2 regions of the Paenibacillus sp. OAE614 genome follow, and region 1 is predicted to be linked to the other one. Evidence: predicted binding sites of a transcription regulator. Region 1 holds the regulator's gene; the other holds the start of a gene.
What was found. The regulator LexA, encoded in region 1, represses DNA repair genes until DNA is damaged. The targets are predictions, from matches to a motif close to CGAACATATGTTCG.
Positions count from the first base shown of each region.

Region 2: the regulator LexA is predicted to act here: its motif matches at 2,568-2,581, upstream of ABIE48_RS20735 (DNA polymerase IV).

Region 1 covers NZ_JBEPOD010000001.1:4,091,758-4,099,351, forward strand. The annotation lists gene ABIE48_RS18720 (1,2-dihydroxy-3-keto-5-methylthiopentene dioxygenase) at 1-184, shown strand, start outside; gene ABIE48_RS18725 (FixH family protein) at 275-688, opposite strand; gene ABIE48_RS18730 (HAD family hydrolase) at 920-1,714, opposite strand; gene ABIE48_RS18735 (hypothetical protein) at 1,754-2,269, opposite strand; gene ABIE48_RS18740 (DUF896 domain-containing protein) at 2,518-2,700, opposite strand; gene ABIE48_RS18745 (LysM peptidoglycan-binding domain-containing protein) at 2,802-3,182, opposite strand; gene lexA (transcriptional repressor LexA) at 3,422-4,048, shown strand; gene ABIE48_RS18755 (response regulator transcription factor) at 4,144-5,334, opposite strand; gene ABIE48_RS18760 (sensor histidine kinase) at 5,309-7,138, opposite strand; gene ABIE48_RS18765 (carbohydrate ABC transporter permease) at 7,206-7,594, opposite strand, start outside.
Region 2 covers NZ_JBEPOD010000001.1:4,488,858-4,496,451, reverse strand. The annotation lists gene ABIE48_RS20755 (GMC family oxidoreductase) at 1-937, shown strand, start outside; gene tatA (twin-arginine translocase TatA/TatE family subunit) at 1,006-1,197, shown strand; gene ABIE48_RS20745 (cupredoxin domain-containing protein) at 1,240-1,626, shown strand; gene ABIE48_RS20740 (SOS response-associated peptidase) at 1,753-2,427, opposite strand; gene ABIE48_RS20735 (DNA polymerase IV) at 2,730-3,998, shown strand; gene ABIE48_RS20730 (YhjD family protein) at 3,995-4,495, shown strand; gene ABIE48_RS20725 (hypothetical protein) at 5,364-7,594, shown strand, end outside.

The sequences.
Region 1 (7,594 bases):
GGGCGCAGGCGACATCGGCTACTTCAATGTAGAGCTCGAAGCCGGCGATGTCATCTCCGTTCCGGAAAATACAAACCACTTCTTTACGCTGATGGACAATCGTAAAATTATCGCCGTCCGCCTCTTTATCGAGGAAAACGGCTGGGTCGCCCATCCGGTTCAGGACCCAAGCTTTCAGTCCTAATCCACAAATATAGCGATATACGCAGCAACCCCCGCCTTCGCCAGGAAGGACGGGGGTTGCTTGTCGTTATCAAACGAAACATGATGCTGATTATTCCGCCACGGTCAGCTTTTTCGTCGGCATCGTATGCTGTGGTCCTACCGTAACATGTGACGTGATACTGTAGGTGCCCGCCTGCTCAAAGGATTTATCGAGCGTATACTTCCCTCCGCCGGCATTCTGGGCGGCCACCTTTTCATGGCTGCTGCTGTCGCCTTCCTTCGAGATTTCAATCATAACCTCATCGGCCTTATCGACTGGTTTATCTTTTTGCGTTACGTTCACCTCGATGGTAACTTGATTACCTACCTTGACCTGCTCCGGCGTCCAGCTAAGATCCACCTGCACCGGATCCATCATGCTCTCGCTCATGTCCATGCCCGCATGACCACCGCCGCCGCTGCCGCAGCCTGCTATGCTCCATACCGCCAGCAGCAGCAGAGCAACAAAACCGTACTTTCTCAAGCGAAGTCACTCCCTATACGTCTATCTATGTATGCTGTTTGTCCATATTCTTCATCATTATACATAATTATCGCCTCACCCAAACAATCCATCTGTTAACAAAATGGAACAAATTGACCGGAGAGCGGTCGAGGTTGCTCAGCAAACGGGGCATTCATATGCACAAGGTATAATAAAAGCCTGCCGGACGAAGGATTCCTCCCTCTGGGCAGGCTAACGTATAAAACCAGCTTAAGACCGTTCGGCAATGATGCGATGCAGCTCGGACAGATGCTTGATTTCGTAATCAGGCTCAATGGACGGATCTTTCACTTTTTCGGTGCGGTTGATCCATACCGTGGTCAGTCCGGCGCTGTTTCCGCCTTTGATGTCGGTTGTCTGCTTGTCGCCGACCATGAGCGTCTGTTCCGGTGTTAATCCAAGCAAAGAAAGCGCATGTTCGAAGATGGTCGGATCCGGTTTGCCTTTGCCGAATGTGCCGGAAATGACGATCTCGTCAAAATACGGGGCAAGTTCGGGAACGCCGGCGATCTTCTCCTGCTGGAGCGCAGGACAGCCGTTCGTCAGAAGAAGCAGCTTCTTGTTTCCTTTCAGTTCGTCCAGCACCTGGAAGGTCTCTTCATATACATGGGGGCGGGAGCGACGCTCGGCGGCAAATTGCTCGGCCAATTCTCCGGACAGCTGTTCATCGTCAACACCAAGCTTCAGCAGCCCGCGCCGCCATGATTCCTTGCGGTAGCCTGGAGCGAGCTCCTCAAGTCTGCGAAATTCAGGTTGTTCGCCTGCGCTGAAGTTGGCCCAGAGCCCTTCAAACGGGTTAATTCCAATCATTTGGGTAAAGGCAAACGTGTCATAGGATTGATATAACGTCCTTGCCTCATTGCGGACCGCTTCCTCCAGCTCCTTGGCGTCAATGCCCTTCGCCTTGGCGGCCGTCTCGCATACCGCTTCAAAGGATTCCTTCACGCTGCGCTCATCCCACAACAGCGTATCGTCCAAATCGAAAAAAACAGCTTGTACCGGCATCCTCTTCCATCCTCTCCATTAGCTATCTCTTATATATGTTTATTTTTCCAAAGGGATATTGTGGGTCTGTGCAAAACGCTCCAGACGTTCCCCTATGGCATCAGTGTCGTAGCGATTAATCAGGCGCGTGAACACCCAATTGCCGCCTTTGCCCTTCGGCTCAATCACGACAGAGCCTTTGGCCAGCTTGATCTTGGCGATATTGTCTGCGGTCAGTCGCCGATCCCGGTTGAACTTGATCGTCGATACGGCGTTTTTCTCCACACGCAGGAAAGGCCTGCGCAAAAAGATCATCAAGCCCAGGAACAAGTACATGGCCATAATGATCCAGGTCATGCTGCTGTTTCCTGCCGTACCCTCCTGTCCGATCATCCCGAGCAAAAAGTAGACCGCAGCCAGAGCGACCATCGTAATCGGAAGCACATAGTTTCTTCCTTTATAAATGTCAGCTGAAGGCCCCCCCGCGCTGTAGATGGAAGGCTTCCCTTGCTTCTTTCTCTGCTTATCCAGCTGCGCTGAATTTTTTCTTACCTGTCTTTCCCATGAACGGGCCATTCACGAACCTCCTCAAAATGCTTACGGCTATATAGTTTGAACGAAAGTTTTGCTATTTACTTCCTAATATATAACGGCCCAATACTGCTTACAGCATTTATTCCTGTAGTTTCATATTCTATATAATAGAACAAATGAAGGAAACTTGGTGCGCTTACATAGAAGCATTCTGTTATCGGTAGTGAGCCATACAAAACCTTGAGTCAGTCTATACCATGATCGAATGTATGAGTCTAATCCAGCTGGTGTTATTTCTTCTCTTCATCCACCCATTCAATCGAGTCCAGCTGCTGTCTGAAATTTCTGCGGACATTCTGAAGGTATCTCTCACGAAGCTTGGCCCGTTCTTCGATCTCCTCTTCGGTTAAACCGGATTCCTTTTGCTTGCGCGCAAGCTCATTAATTCTCTCTACAACGCTATCGATATCCATACAATTACTCCTCCAATATTCAAGTCATACCTAACTTTGCCATGATAAAAAGAGCTTGTCAAGGTTCACACCTTTCCAAGCTCTTGATCATTTATCTTCTATTAATATTGTGGGAGTGCCAATACTTCTCCGGCTTGAATTTCGCTGCTGGTTAAATCGTTATACTTCTTCACCGCCATAATATATGCGCGGATATCCATGTCTTCCGGCTTATGGGCAGAAGCGATTCCCCACAGCGTATCGCCTTGCTGAACGATGACATTTTTCTCTAACCGAACATCATCCGAGGTTCCTGCGAATACGCGAACGACACCTGTGCATCCCACCAAAATAATCAGGGCCGCTAGGATCAGTTTGATCAAGGCAGGGCCTGGCGCGAAGGACTGGACTTTCTTCAACCAAGGAGTTGCTATAGCTTCATTGATGGATGGGTTAACGGATGGGTTATTATAAATACTTTGGTATGTAGTGTGTTTCAGCATAAATATTACGCCTCCAAACGTTTGTTCTTGTTTTATGAGAACAATATAACACGAACATTTGTTTTGTTCAACACTTTTTTCGAACAATTGTTCCTATGTTTTTAGAGACAGGTTTCCTTCATTCAGAAGCCGCAAAAATCCCGCTCCATCAAAGCAAAATCATTTAGAACTTATGTTTGTACGAACGGCAGTTCTATGTTATAATTTTACCAAACGTTACTAAATGGGGTTGATGGGGAATGTCAAAGATATCTAGCCGGCAGCAAGCGATATTGGAATTTATCAGAAATGAAGTCCGCGCCAAGGGTTATCCTCCGTCCGTCCGAGAGATCGGTGAGGCGGTAGGGTTGGCTTCCAGCTCGACTGTACACGGCCATTTGGACCGACTGGAGAAGAAAGGCTTGATCCGCAGAGACCCTACGAAGCCGCGTGCCATTGAACTGTTGGGACAAGAAGAATCCGAGAGCAGCAATCTGTTCACGCATACGATCGCCAGAGTTCCCGTAGTAGGCAAGGTCACAGCGGGAGTGCCGATCACGGCAACGGAGAACATTGAAGATTACTTCCCTCTGCCGCAGCACTATGTCGGAGATGAGAAAGTGTTTATGCTTTCCGTCGTTGGGGACAGTATGATCGAGGCGGGCATTCATAACGGTGACTACGTCATCGTGAGACAGCAGCAGACAGCTGATAACGGGGACATCGTCGTTGCCATGACGGATGAGGATGAAGCAACCGTGAAGACGTTTTACAAGGAGAAAGACCATATCCGGCTTCAACCGGAGAACCCGGCTTACGAACCTTTGCGTCTGAACCATGTCACCATTCTGGGCAAAGTCGTCGGGCTGTTCCGCGATATTCACTAGCAGATGATGCTGGACAAGCAGCAATAGAGCCCTTGCTCTTCCTTACTCAGGAAGGTCAAGGGCTCTTTTCGGCGTTGGGATCAAGGCAGGATGATTCAGGTGGGACACGCCTCACGGGAATCCGCCGTTTGCTCCAGACGGTACTCCGTCGGGGTTTTTCCCGTCTTTTTGCGGAACACCTGGGTAAAATGCTTGACGTCCACATATCCGACTTTGTCCGAAATATCGGCCAGCTTCAAATGCGTTTGCAGCAGCAGCTTGCAGGCTTGTTCGATCCGCAGATTGGTGACGTATTCCTTGAAGCCGCTTCCTGTCTTCTGCTTAAACAGCTGGCTGAAGTAGACCGGATTCAGGAACACGACCGAAGCTACCTTTTCCAGGGACAGATCCGTATGATAGTGCGCTTTGATGTACTGCACCGCAACCTCGATCGCTCGGTTACCGCCCGGGTTGTTGTATTCGTAGTCCAGCGATGCCGATTCCTGGCGCATCCGCCGCACTTCCTCCGGCACCCGGTGAATGTCTGTGATGAGTCCCGTCGACTGAATCTGGAAAGGCACCTTGACGCATCGTTTCAAGTTAGCGCGCAGCTCATCCGTCAGACGTTTCATGCCGCCCTCTTCCCCCAGCGAGACGAGGCCGATCAGGCTCGTTTCGTCCATGCTTGTCACAAATCCGCAGCCGTGCGCTTCAATCAGCTCACCAAGCACATTTTCAATAATAAAATGCTCCAGATGCACCGGCGCCTCGCTCTCCATCTTAACCATCACCAGTTGGAATGCGGGGTAGCTCTCAATTATTGAGGCGACGTCAAGGCGCCCGGTATCGAGTCCGCTCGCCCAGCGCTGAAATACCGCCTCGCGCAAATACTTCAGGTTAGACTTCAGCAGCTCCGCCTCGCGAACGATTTCATTCTCCCGATCCATCTCCTGAGCAAGTCCGGATATCATGGAGAGCAGCAGCTCTTTCCCGATCGGCTTGAGCATATAGTCCTTAGCCCCAAGCTTGACGGCTTCCTGGGCGTAGGAAAACTCGGAATAAGCCGAAATAATGACCCATTTGATATGCGGATAACTGCCTTGGCACAGCTGCATCAATTCAAGGCCCGTCATTCCCGGCATGAGGATATCGGTCAGCACCAGGTCAATCCGGTGTCTGCGCAGCTGCTGAACCGCTTCCTCCGGATTCGCTGCCAGGTGAACATAATGCTGCGGATAGGCCCGGTGGATGGTGCGCTTAATTCCGTCACGGATCACATGCTCATCGTCCACGACTAAAATGTTCATCTTCCATTCCTCCTTGGTGCCGGATTGGTAAACGGATGGTTACCGTCGTTCCTTCCCCTTCTTGACTGTCCAAGTATAAACCGTACGGACTGCCGAACATCATTCGGATCCGCTCATGCACATTGCTCAAACCGATGCCACGGCGAAGCACAGGGCCGTCTCTGTCCTCCGCTATGGGCGACGTGCGGTTCCCGCCCTCCAGCAAGCTTCTGACCCGCATCAGCGTGTCTTCGTCCATTCCCTTCCCGTTATCCCGAACGACGACATGCAGATCGTCCATGACCTGCTCCGCCGTAACGAGCAGCATACCCTGCCGATCCAGCGGCTCCAGTCCGTATTTTACAGCGTTTTCAATAATCGGCTGAATCGTCATTTTCGGCAGCGTGACGTCCATCCACTGCGGATCCACATCGATCTTCGGTACGAGCCTGTCCTCAAGACGGTTCTCGATAATCGTCAAATAATGCCGGATCTGCTCCAATTCCTGACGCAGCGTCGTCCGGGAGGCCTCCTCCCAGTTGCTGCTGTAACGGAACATTTGCGACAGCGACAGAATGACCCTGCTGAGGCGTTCATTCCCTTTTTCATCCAGCATCCAGTAGATCATGTCCAGCGTGTTGTACAAAAAATGCGGATTCACCTGGGACTGCAGCGCCTGCAGCTGCGCGTTCTTCTCGCTGACGGTCGTGACCTTGATCGTCTCAATCAGCTCATCCATCCGGTGCACCATCCGGTTGAAGGAAGACACCAGGCTGTTGATTTCGTCAAACGAATCGACATTAACCGAACCGCTGAAATTGCCCATCTCCACCTTTTTCATTTCCCGGATCAGCAGCTTCAGCGGAGAAGCTATGTTGCGCGATACCAGCGTGGCCAGAACCGTCGAGACGATAATCAGCACGATCAGGACGACAACGAGGTATTGGGTCGTCTGGTTCACTTCCGCCTGAATGTCGTGCTTCGGGGTAAAACCGTAGATTGTCCAGCCCGCCATGGGCGTATTGGCAGCGACCACCAGCTGGCTTGAGCTGTCGTCCACCAGAATACCGTCTTCGGCACCCGGCTTCGGAATGCTGGCAAAGTCCGGCGCCTCCGTCCCTTTTTTACCGGTGGAAGCGATGATGTTGTTGTTCTGATCGATCAGGTACACGCGGCTGCCCGGGCTGATCGTCACATTGGACATTGCCTCCATGATGGACGAAGGATTCGCTTCGATGACCATGATGCCAAGCTGCTTGTGCGTGTTCAGATCATACAGCTTCCGACCGAACACAAAGACGTTCTCTTTCTGCTGCAGCGTATTGATCGGCGATCCTGGCATGATCCCAAGCCAGACCATATTGCCCGACGAGGCGTTCAGCTCGTTGTACCAGGACGTCTGGGCGTAATTGTTGTCGATGACCCCAGCGAACTGGCGCTCATAACTGTACACTTTGCCCCTGTCGGTCAGAATATGGATGCCTGTAATATCGTTCCTTGAATAGTAAGCCGCCCCGATAATATTCGTAATCGTTCGTTCGTTTTCGATGGCGACGGTCTCTTTCACATGGGTCTCCTGCAGCAGCCGGGTCAGCTCGTAGTTGCTGTTGAGCGACTTGGAGAGACTGTTGTAGCCTTGAAGCAGCGAGTTGAACAGTCCGGCGGTCTGCGAGATGTTCTTCTCGGCGATATCATTCACCTTGGTATGAATAATGGAAATCGTACGGTAATAATACACAACGCTGATCAATATCAATATGCCGGTCATGCAGCATAGAAACAGCAGAAAAAGACGGCTGTGAATCGAACGAAAATGTCGCCCCACAGATACATTCCCCTTTCGTATCCGGTCATCCATTTGTCATTCTATCACAGAAGCCGTCTTTGCCCTACTAACCTTTTACTGCTCCTGCTACCATACCTTGGGTGATCTTATCCGCCAGCAGGAAGTAGATAATGATGACCGGAAGCGCGCCCAGCACAAGAAATGCGCCGATGGCCCCGTAGTTGACCGAATATTGGCTGACGAAGCTGTTGACGCCGAACGGCAGTGTTTTCAGCTTTTCTGATGAGATAAACGTCGCAGCCAAAATATATTCGTTCCAGATGTTGATGAATGTCAGGATACACACCGTCATCACAGGCGGAACCGAGATCGGCAGGATGATGCTCGAGAATATGCGTCCGATCCCCGCTCCGTCCACCACCGCGGATTCTTCGATTTCGTGCGGAATGGTTTTCATGAACCCGCTCAGAATAAAGATGGCGATCGGCATGGAAA
Region 2 (7,594 bases), 400 kb from region 1:
CTCGAACGTGACCGAAATTCTCCATGACGGCAAAAAGGCGACCGGGGTAGTGTACATCAACACGGTGACCGGGGAAGAGGTGACCCAGCCGGCGGACGTGGTCATTCTCGGCAGCTTCGTGCTGAATAACGTGCGCCTGCTGCTGAGCTCCAAGCTCGGAACGCCCTATGACCGGAAAACCGGCCGGGGAACGATCGGCCGGAATTATGCGTATCAGGTCAACTCCGGGCACGCGGTCGGCTTTTACGATGATGAGGAATTCAGCACGTTCATGGGCGCCGGAGCGCTGGGGATGGAGTTCGACGACTTCAACGGGGACAACTTTGACCACTCCGATTTGAAGTTTCTGCACGGGGCGGGCATCCGGATCAGCCAGAACGGCCTGCGCCCGATCGAAAACAACCCGGCGCCGCAGGGCACGCCGACCTGGGGCAAGGAATGGAAGAAGACCACGCTGAAGTACGCCAACCGCGTGCTGACCGTAGCGACGCAGGGGGCAAGCTTGCCCTGGAAGCACCACTATTTGGATCTCGATCCGACCTATAAGGATATTTACGGCAAACCGCTGCTGCGGATTACGTTTGATTTCGAAGATCAGGACCGTGAGCTGACGAAGTTTCTGGCAGACAAGGCCGGTGAGGTCATGAAGGAGATGGGTCCTTCCCATGTGGAGATCAAGGACAAGCTAGATCCTTACAATATCGTTCCTTACCAATCCACCCACAATACCGGCGGGGTCATTATGGGCGCGGACCCGGAAACGTCGGCGGTGAACAGTTACCTGCAGATGTGGGAAGCGGAAAACGTATTTGTGGTAGGTGCTTCGGCATTTCCGCATAACAGCGGCTACAATCCGACCGATACCGTCGGCGCGCTTGCCTACCGGGCGGCGGAAGGGATCCAGAAGTATTTGAAACAGGGAGGCATGCTTGTCTGAACAGGCAGTGCTTTCGGGCTACTGCGTGACGGTCATGCGACTTCAAAATGGAAAAGGAGGGATCGGCCATGCTTTCGACGATCGGAATACCGGGGCTGCTGCTGTTGCTGCTGCTCGTCCTGCTGCTGTTCGGGCCGTCCAAGCTGCCGCAGCTCGGCAAGGCGGTGGGAACGACGCTTCACGAATTCCGTAGCTCCGCGCGGCATCTGACGGAAGAGGATGAGGAGAAGCAAGATGCGGGGCGCCGCCAGGAAGGATAACAGAACAACCATACTTATTTATTTCAAATGGAGGGATTTAACATGAAAAAATGGATGCTGATGGGACTTACACTGCTGCTGGTTTTTGTGCTTAGCGCCTGCGGAAGCAGCGGCGGAAGCGGGAGCGGCTCGTCGGATGAGTCTTCGTCTTCCGGCGGCTCGGACGGCGTGAAGGAAATCAAGGTGACGGCGTCAAACTTTAAGTTTGAGCCATCCGAGATCAAGGTCAAAAAGGGCGAAAAAGTCAAAATTACGCTGGAGAACAAAGATGGAAACCACGGTCTGGCCATTCCCGATTTCAACGTGGACCTGCAGAAGCCAAGCTCTGCAGAGTTTACCGCCGATCAAGCAGGTGAGCATGAGTTCCACTGCTCCGTCATGTGCGGTGCCGGCCACAGCGATATGAAGGGGACTCTGATTGTTGAATAAATTGACTTGGCAGATGATGGAGCACCGGACTGCCTTCTGACGAAACAGGAGGCAGAACCCAGAAAGCGCCGCCCAGCCGGACCGTAAAGGTTCGTGCAAGGCGGCGCTTTTTTTGCATATAAACGGTTACGCGCCTTCCGGCACCCGTTCGATGCAATCGGGCGTATCGTTTTTAACCGAATTGACCGTCCTTGAGACCGGGTAAGCTTCCATTTCCTCGGCAGGATAGGGCACGAGCAGCTTCTGCAGGGCGTTTACGTCCGTCTGCCCGCGGTCCAGCCAGGCCATTTCGTCCTCCGGGCGCAAAATGACGGGCATCCGGTCATGGATCGGCGCCATCAGTGCATTGGGCCCGGAAGTGATGACCGTGCAGGTGCTCAGCTTGCTGCCGTCCTCCTGCAGCCAGGTGTCGTAGAGGCCGGCCATGCTGAAGATTCCCCCGCCCCGGAGGGTGATCCGGTAAGGGACTTTGCCGCTGTCGGTTTTCATCCATTCATAAAATCCGTCGGCGGGGATCAGGCACCGCTTCCTCGCAAAAGGCAGCTTATAGGCCGGCTTGTCCGCCAGCGTTTCGCTTCTGGCGTTGATCATCTTGCTCCCCATGCTGCTGTCCTTGGCCCAGGACGGGACCAGCCCCCATTTAAGCTGACCGGCGCGAAGGCTGCTTCCATCGTGAATGACGGCCAGTACGTTCTGCGCCGGAGCGATATTGTAACGGGGATGAAAGTTCAGCGCAAGCTCGAGCTCGTAGCGCAGCATCAATTCTTCCATCGACACGGTCAGTGTATAACGGCCGCACATCAGGCACTCCCCCTTTTGTGGAATGATCGTTGTAAACAGTGTACCGCGGGATGCCGGTTTACGCCAGCCTGTCTGCCAGCAGCAAGGGAAGGCTGTCAAAAAATACATTTGCATAGAGAACATGTGTTTGGTATATAATACGAATATACGTTCGCTTACCGAGTGAGCATGCTTCGTGGAGAGGGAAGCAGCCCGGATCGTTTTTTTCGACGAGCGGTCTTTAGGGAGCTAGAGCTTCTCGGAGCTGCCCGGCCCAAACCGGTTTAACGAAATGCCAAAGTGGATGTGGAGGGTGTGTGCGCTTGAGCAGATCAAAGGAGAGAATTATATTTTTGGCCGATTGTCAGAGCTTTTATGCAAGCGTAGAGAAAGCGGATCATCCGGAGTATAAAGACAGGCCGCTCGCCGTTGCCGGAGACCCGATGCGCAGATCGGGCATCATTCTGGCCGCCTGCCCGATCGCCAAGAGCTACGGGGTATCGACCGCCGAACGGCTGGGGGAGGCGCTCAAGAAGTGCCCGGATCTCGTCATTATGCGTCCAAGAATGCAGCATTATATCGATGTCTCGCTTCAGATTACCCGGATTTACGAGGAATATACCGATCTGGTCGAGATATTCAGCATCGACGAGCAGTTTCTGGACGTGACCGGCAGCCTGGCTCTCTTCGGCGACCCCGTGAGCATTGCCAAGTCGATCCAGCAGAAGGTGATGGAGGAGACGGGAGTCTGGGTGCGGGTCGGCATCAGCTCGAACAAAATTTTGGCTAAAATCGCCACCGACATTTGGGCGAAGAAGAACAAGGAAGGCATTTTTATACTGCCCAAAGCCGACATCGAGAAGAATCTGTGGCCGCAGCCGGTCCATAAAATGTTTGGAGTGGGCTCGCGCATGACGGCCCATTTTGCCAAGCTCGGCATGACGACGATCGGGGATGTGGCGAGAACGCCTCTTCCCCAGCTGAAGGATAAATTCCGGGCGCGGTTCGGCAAGCAGTCGGATATCCAGGCCGAAGTGATGTGGCGCACCGCCAACGGCATGGACGACAGCAAGGTGACCCCGGAAACGTTCGACAAGCCTCCCAAATCGGTCGGGCATATGATGACGCTGCCCCGGGACTACGCCATCCCCAAGGAGGTCGACACGATCCTGCTGGAGCTGACGGAAGAAGTATGCCGCGACTGCCGCCGGAAGGGATACATGGGCTCGGTCGTCACGGTCAGCTGCATGTGCAGCCCTTATGACGCGCCGACAGGCTTTTCCCGGCAAATGAAGATGCCGGATCCCACGAACAACACGAACAAGGTGTATGAAGCCGTAAAAGCGATTTTTTATAAGCACTGGGACCGCATGCCCGTTAGGCGCGCCGGGGTCATGCTGAGCGAGCTCAGCGACGACCGGAATTACCAGCTGACGCTGTTTGAAGACCAGGAGCGGCTGCGGGCTCTGGAAAAGGCGACGGACCATATCAAGCAGCGGTACGGCAGCATGGCGATCGTAAGAGCCTCTTCCCTTACGGGCGCCGGCCAGGCGGCGGAGCGGTCCATGAAAATCGGGGGGCATTATAAATGAGCAAGAAGCTTGAGAATAACGGGATTTGGGAATCCAGCCGCATGATGCTGCCACAGCACCGGGAGGAACTGCTGAAGAGGCGCTCGCAGCAGGCGGAGGAACACCGGCCGCCCCGCAGGGAGGACCTGGAGCTGATGCGGGACAGAATCCTGCTCCCGGTCATGATATCGATTGTGAAGAAGCGGATCCAGGCGATCGAGGCGTCAAGCGAGGCCTTGAAGCACCTTTATTCGAAGGTGGCCCAGGTCCTGTTGCAGGACATCCAGAAGGATTTGTCCAAAGTAGAACAAACCTTCCTCGATGAGCGCATCGATCTGACCCAGGAGGGAAAGGACACCCAGATGATCTGGTACCGGTATTCGTTTCATGGGTATGAGGATACCTTCACGATCACGCGGGATTATATGCGCACGGAGGTCAGCGTAAGAATCGGACGGTACTCGGACCGGCTGATTACGGCATTGTACGCCCGTCTGCAGGATCATAAGCAGAAGTAACCGAATGGAGCCCGTTGTCTTGTCTGGGAGACAACGGGCTTTTGGCGTGTCGTACCTGGAGGAGATCAGGATCGGCGGACATCCAGGCGCTATGGCCATAACGATGGATAGGAAGCGTGCAGCAGAAATTACCAGGTTCAGCCGCCGAGATCCAGGGTAGGTATGGGAGTGGAACGCCCAGGAACGGAATGGGGCCTGTTTCCTATTTTGGAAATCCGGGGGATCATACGTTTTGCAATTCGGCGGGAAAAAGGACGCCAATGGTAAATTTCAACAAATTGCGATTTTAAAAAAAGCCCCCATAGCGATTGATTTTTGAAAAACCTGCCCGATGATCCTAGTCAAAAAGGAGCGGGGGAACGGGGAGGAAGGACCACAAAAATGAACGAAAAGTCTGGTAATAGAAATCCAGTAAATGGAATGATTTGGTGAAAAAAAGACAGGAGGTCCTACCCGGGACCACGTCCTCATTTTTGTAGTTTGACATAAATTGGCAAACGTTGATGTGACGCGGTTTTTCGCTGTCGCTTTATCGGACTATGGTATCAATTTTGTAATCTTTATGGATAAAGCTGTTAAAAAGACCACAACTTTAGCAATTTTGAGGCGTATAAATGTCCAGTTAACCTGTCGGCTCAAGGCTTGGTTTACGTTTCTTTGTCATTCGTAACGGGGCCGGCTGACAGGGGATGGCAGGGCTCTATGGTCCGCACGAGGGAGTGGCGGGCTAGGTCGGCGGGGTGGGAAATTTCCAACTACTAGCCTAGTTTACAGATCGGGGCCGAATAGTTAAAAATTAGATTTAGGCGAAGGCCAAGCCCCGGACCGATGAGGCAAAAATCGAAAACGAGGTGGGAACGAAGAGGCGATGATCAGACGTAAAACACTATTTATTTGGATCACGGCGGCTGCGGTTCTCATAGCCGGAGGCGGGGCGGCGGGACTGATGTTGAAGAACCCGACGGCTGCGGCCTACAAAGATCCGGACGGTACGAGATTTACGTTTAAAACCCAGGGGGACCGTTTCCTGAAGTACGAGAAGGACGGGACATGGAAAGAGATATTCGTTAAAGGCGTTAATCTTGGCGCCACGGTGCCGGGACATTTTCCGGGGGAGCTGCCGGCGACCGAGGAAGATTATCTGCGCTGGTTTAAAGAAATTGACGACATGGGCGCTAACGTCATACGGGTCTATACGATTCACCAGCCCGTATTCTATCAGGCTCTCGTCAAGTACAACAAAGACAAGGGGGACGACCCTCTGTATTTTATGCAGGGGATCTGGTCGCCTGAAGAACAGCTGATCGAGCAGCAGGACGCCTATTCGGGGGATATTACGAAACAGTTCAAAGAGGAAATCAAGAAAGCGGTGGCCGCGGTATACGGCGATGTCACGATCCCGCAGAAGCAGGGTGCGGCAAGCGGGGAGTACAAGGCGAATGCCGGCAAGTACTTGATGGCATGGCATCTTGGAACCGAATGGGACCCGGGTATGGTCAAAAATACGAACAAGGTGCACAGCGACGTGAAGGCCTATCAGGGCAAGTATTTTTCGGGTACAAAAGATGCGGCTCCGTTCGAAAACTGGCTGGCCAGCTTGCTTGACTATACGGCCGAGCAGGAGGAGCATTACGGTTGGGAGCATCCCGTGACTTTCACCAACTGGGTCACGACCGATGTGCTCAGCCACCCTGGCGAACCGCTGTTCGAGGAAGACATGGCGAGCGTTGATGCCCGGCATGTTCAGCCTACCGGCTGGAAAGGCGGTTATTTCGCGGCCTATCACGTCTATCCGTATTACCCGGACTTTTTCCGGACGGATTCGACGCTCCAGACGATCAAGGACGACCAGGGGAACTACAATACCTACAAAGCTTATCTCCGTCAGCTAAAGGCCAAGTATAAGGACATGCCGCTGATGGTCACGGAGTACGGTGTTCCTTCTTCTGTCGGCGTGTCGCATTTTGGCGCCGGAGGGCGCGATCAGGGCGGCCATAACGAACAGGAGCAGGGAGAGATCGATGCATCCCTGACCAAAGACATTCACGACGAAGGCTACGCTGGCGCCATCCTGTTCATGTGGCAGGACGAATGGTTCAAGAAAACCTGGAACACGATGCCGATGGAACTGCCTGAAGACCGGAGGTCCTATTGGATCAACGTTCTGACCAATGAGAAAATGTTCGGCCTGCTCGGCATGCTGCCGGGCAAGGAGAAGCTGATTACGATTGACGGTAATCTCGCCGACTGGGACAGGCTCCCGGAAGGGGAAGTACAGCACTGGCAGGGCAAGATCCCGGGAGTCCAGGATATGAAAATTACGCATGATGAGGGCTACCTGTACATCGGCATGAAGCTGGATCATCCATTTGATCCGGCCAAGTCGAAGCTCTACATCGGTGCCGACACGATCACAGGCGGCAACCAGCCGTCCGCGAAGCAGCTTCCCGGGAGGAAGCTGGAAGGCGGGGCGCCCGAGACGCTGATCGAAATTGGCAAGGACGAGGAGTCCCAGGTGGAAATCGCGGCCGATTATGATTTTCACCAGCGGCTGTACGGCAAAGACGGTTATTGGATGCTGCCCGAGGCCGAGGCTGGAAACACGGCGCCGTTCCATCCCTGGAAGCTGGCGATCAGCCTGCTCATGAATCCGCCGGATACGCGCTTTTCGCATCCGTTCATCGACAAGACGATGGGTACGCTGAAAAGAGGGACGACGGACCGCAGCAAGGAGACGTTCGACTCGCTGACTTCTTGGCAGTACAGCGGTGATTCGATAGAGATGCGAATCCCGTGGATGCTGCTGGGCTTCTCGGATCCGAGCTCCCTTCAGGTCATCGACTACGGTCCGCTGAAGGAACGGAGTTACTTCGGCACGACCACAACCGACGGGATACGGCTTATTCCGTGGATCGTCCAGCGTGACGGAAGCGGCGTGTCCTGGCCCGGAGGAGACCAGAAGACGCTGAACGTGCAAAGCCTGCCGCTGTATACCTGGAAGCAGTGGGACACGGTGCAGTACAGTGAACAGTTGAAGCAGAGCTATTACATCATGAAGGATGCTTTTACGAAAATTTCCGGCCCTAAAGAGAAAAAGGA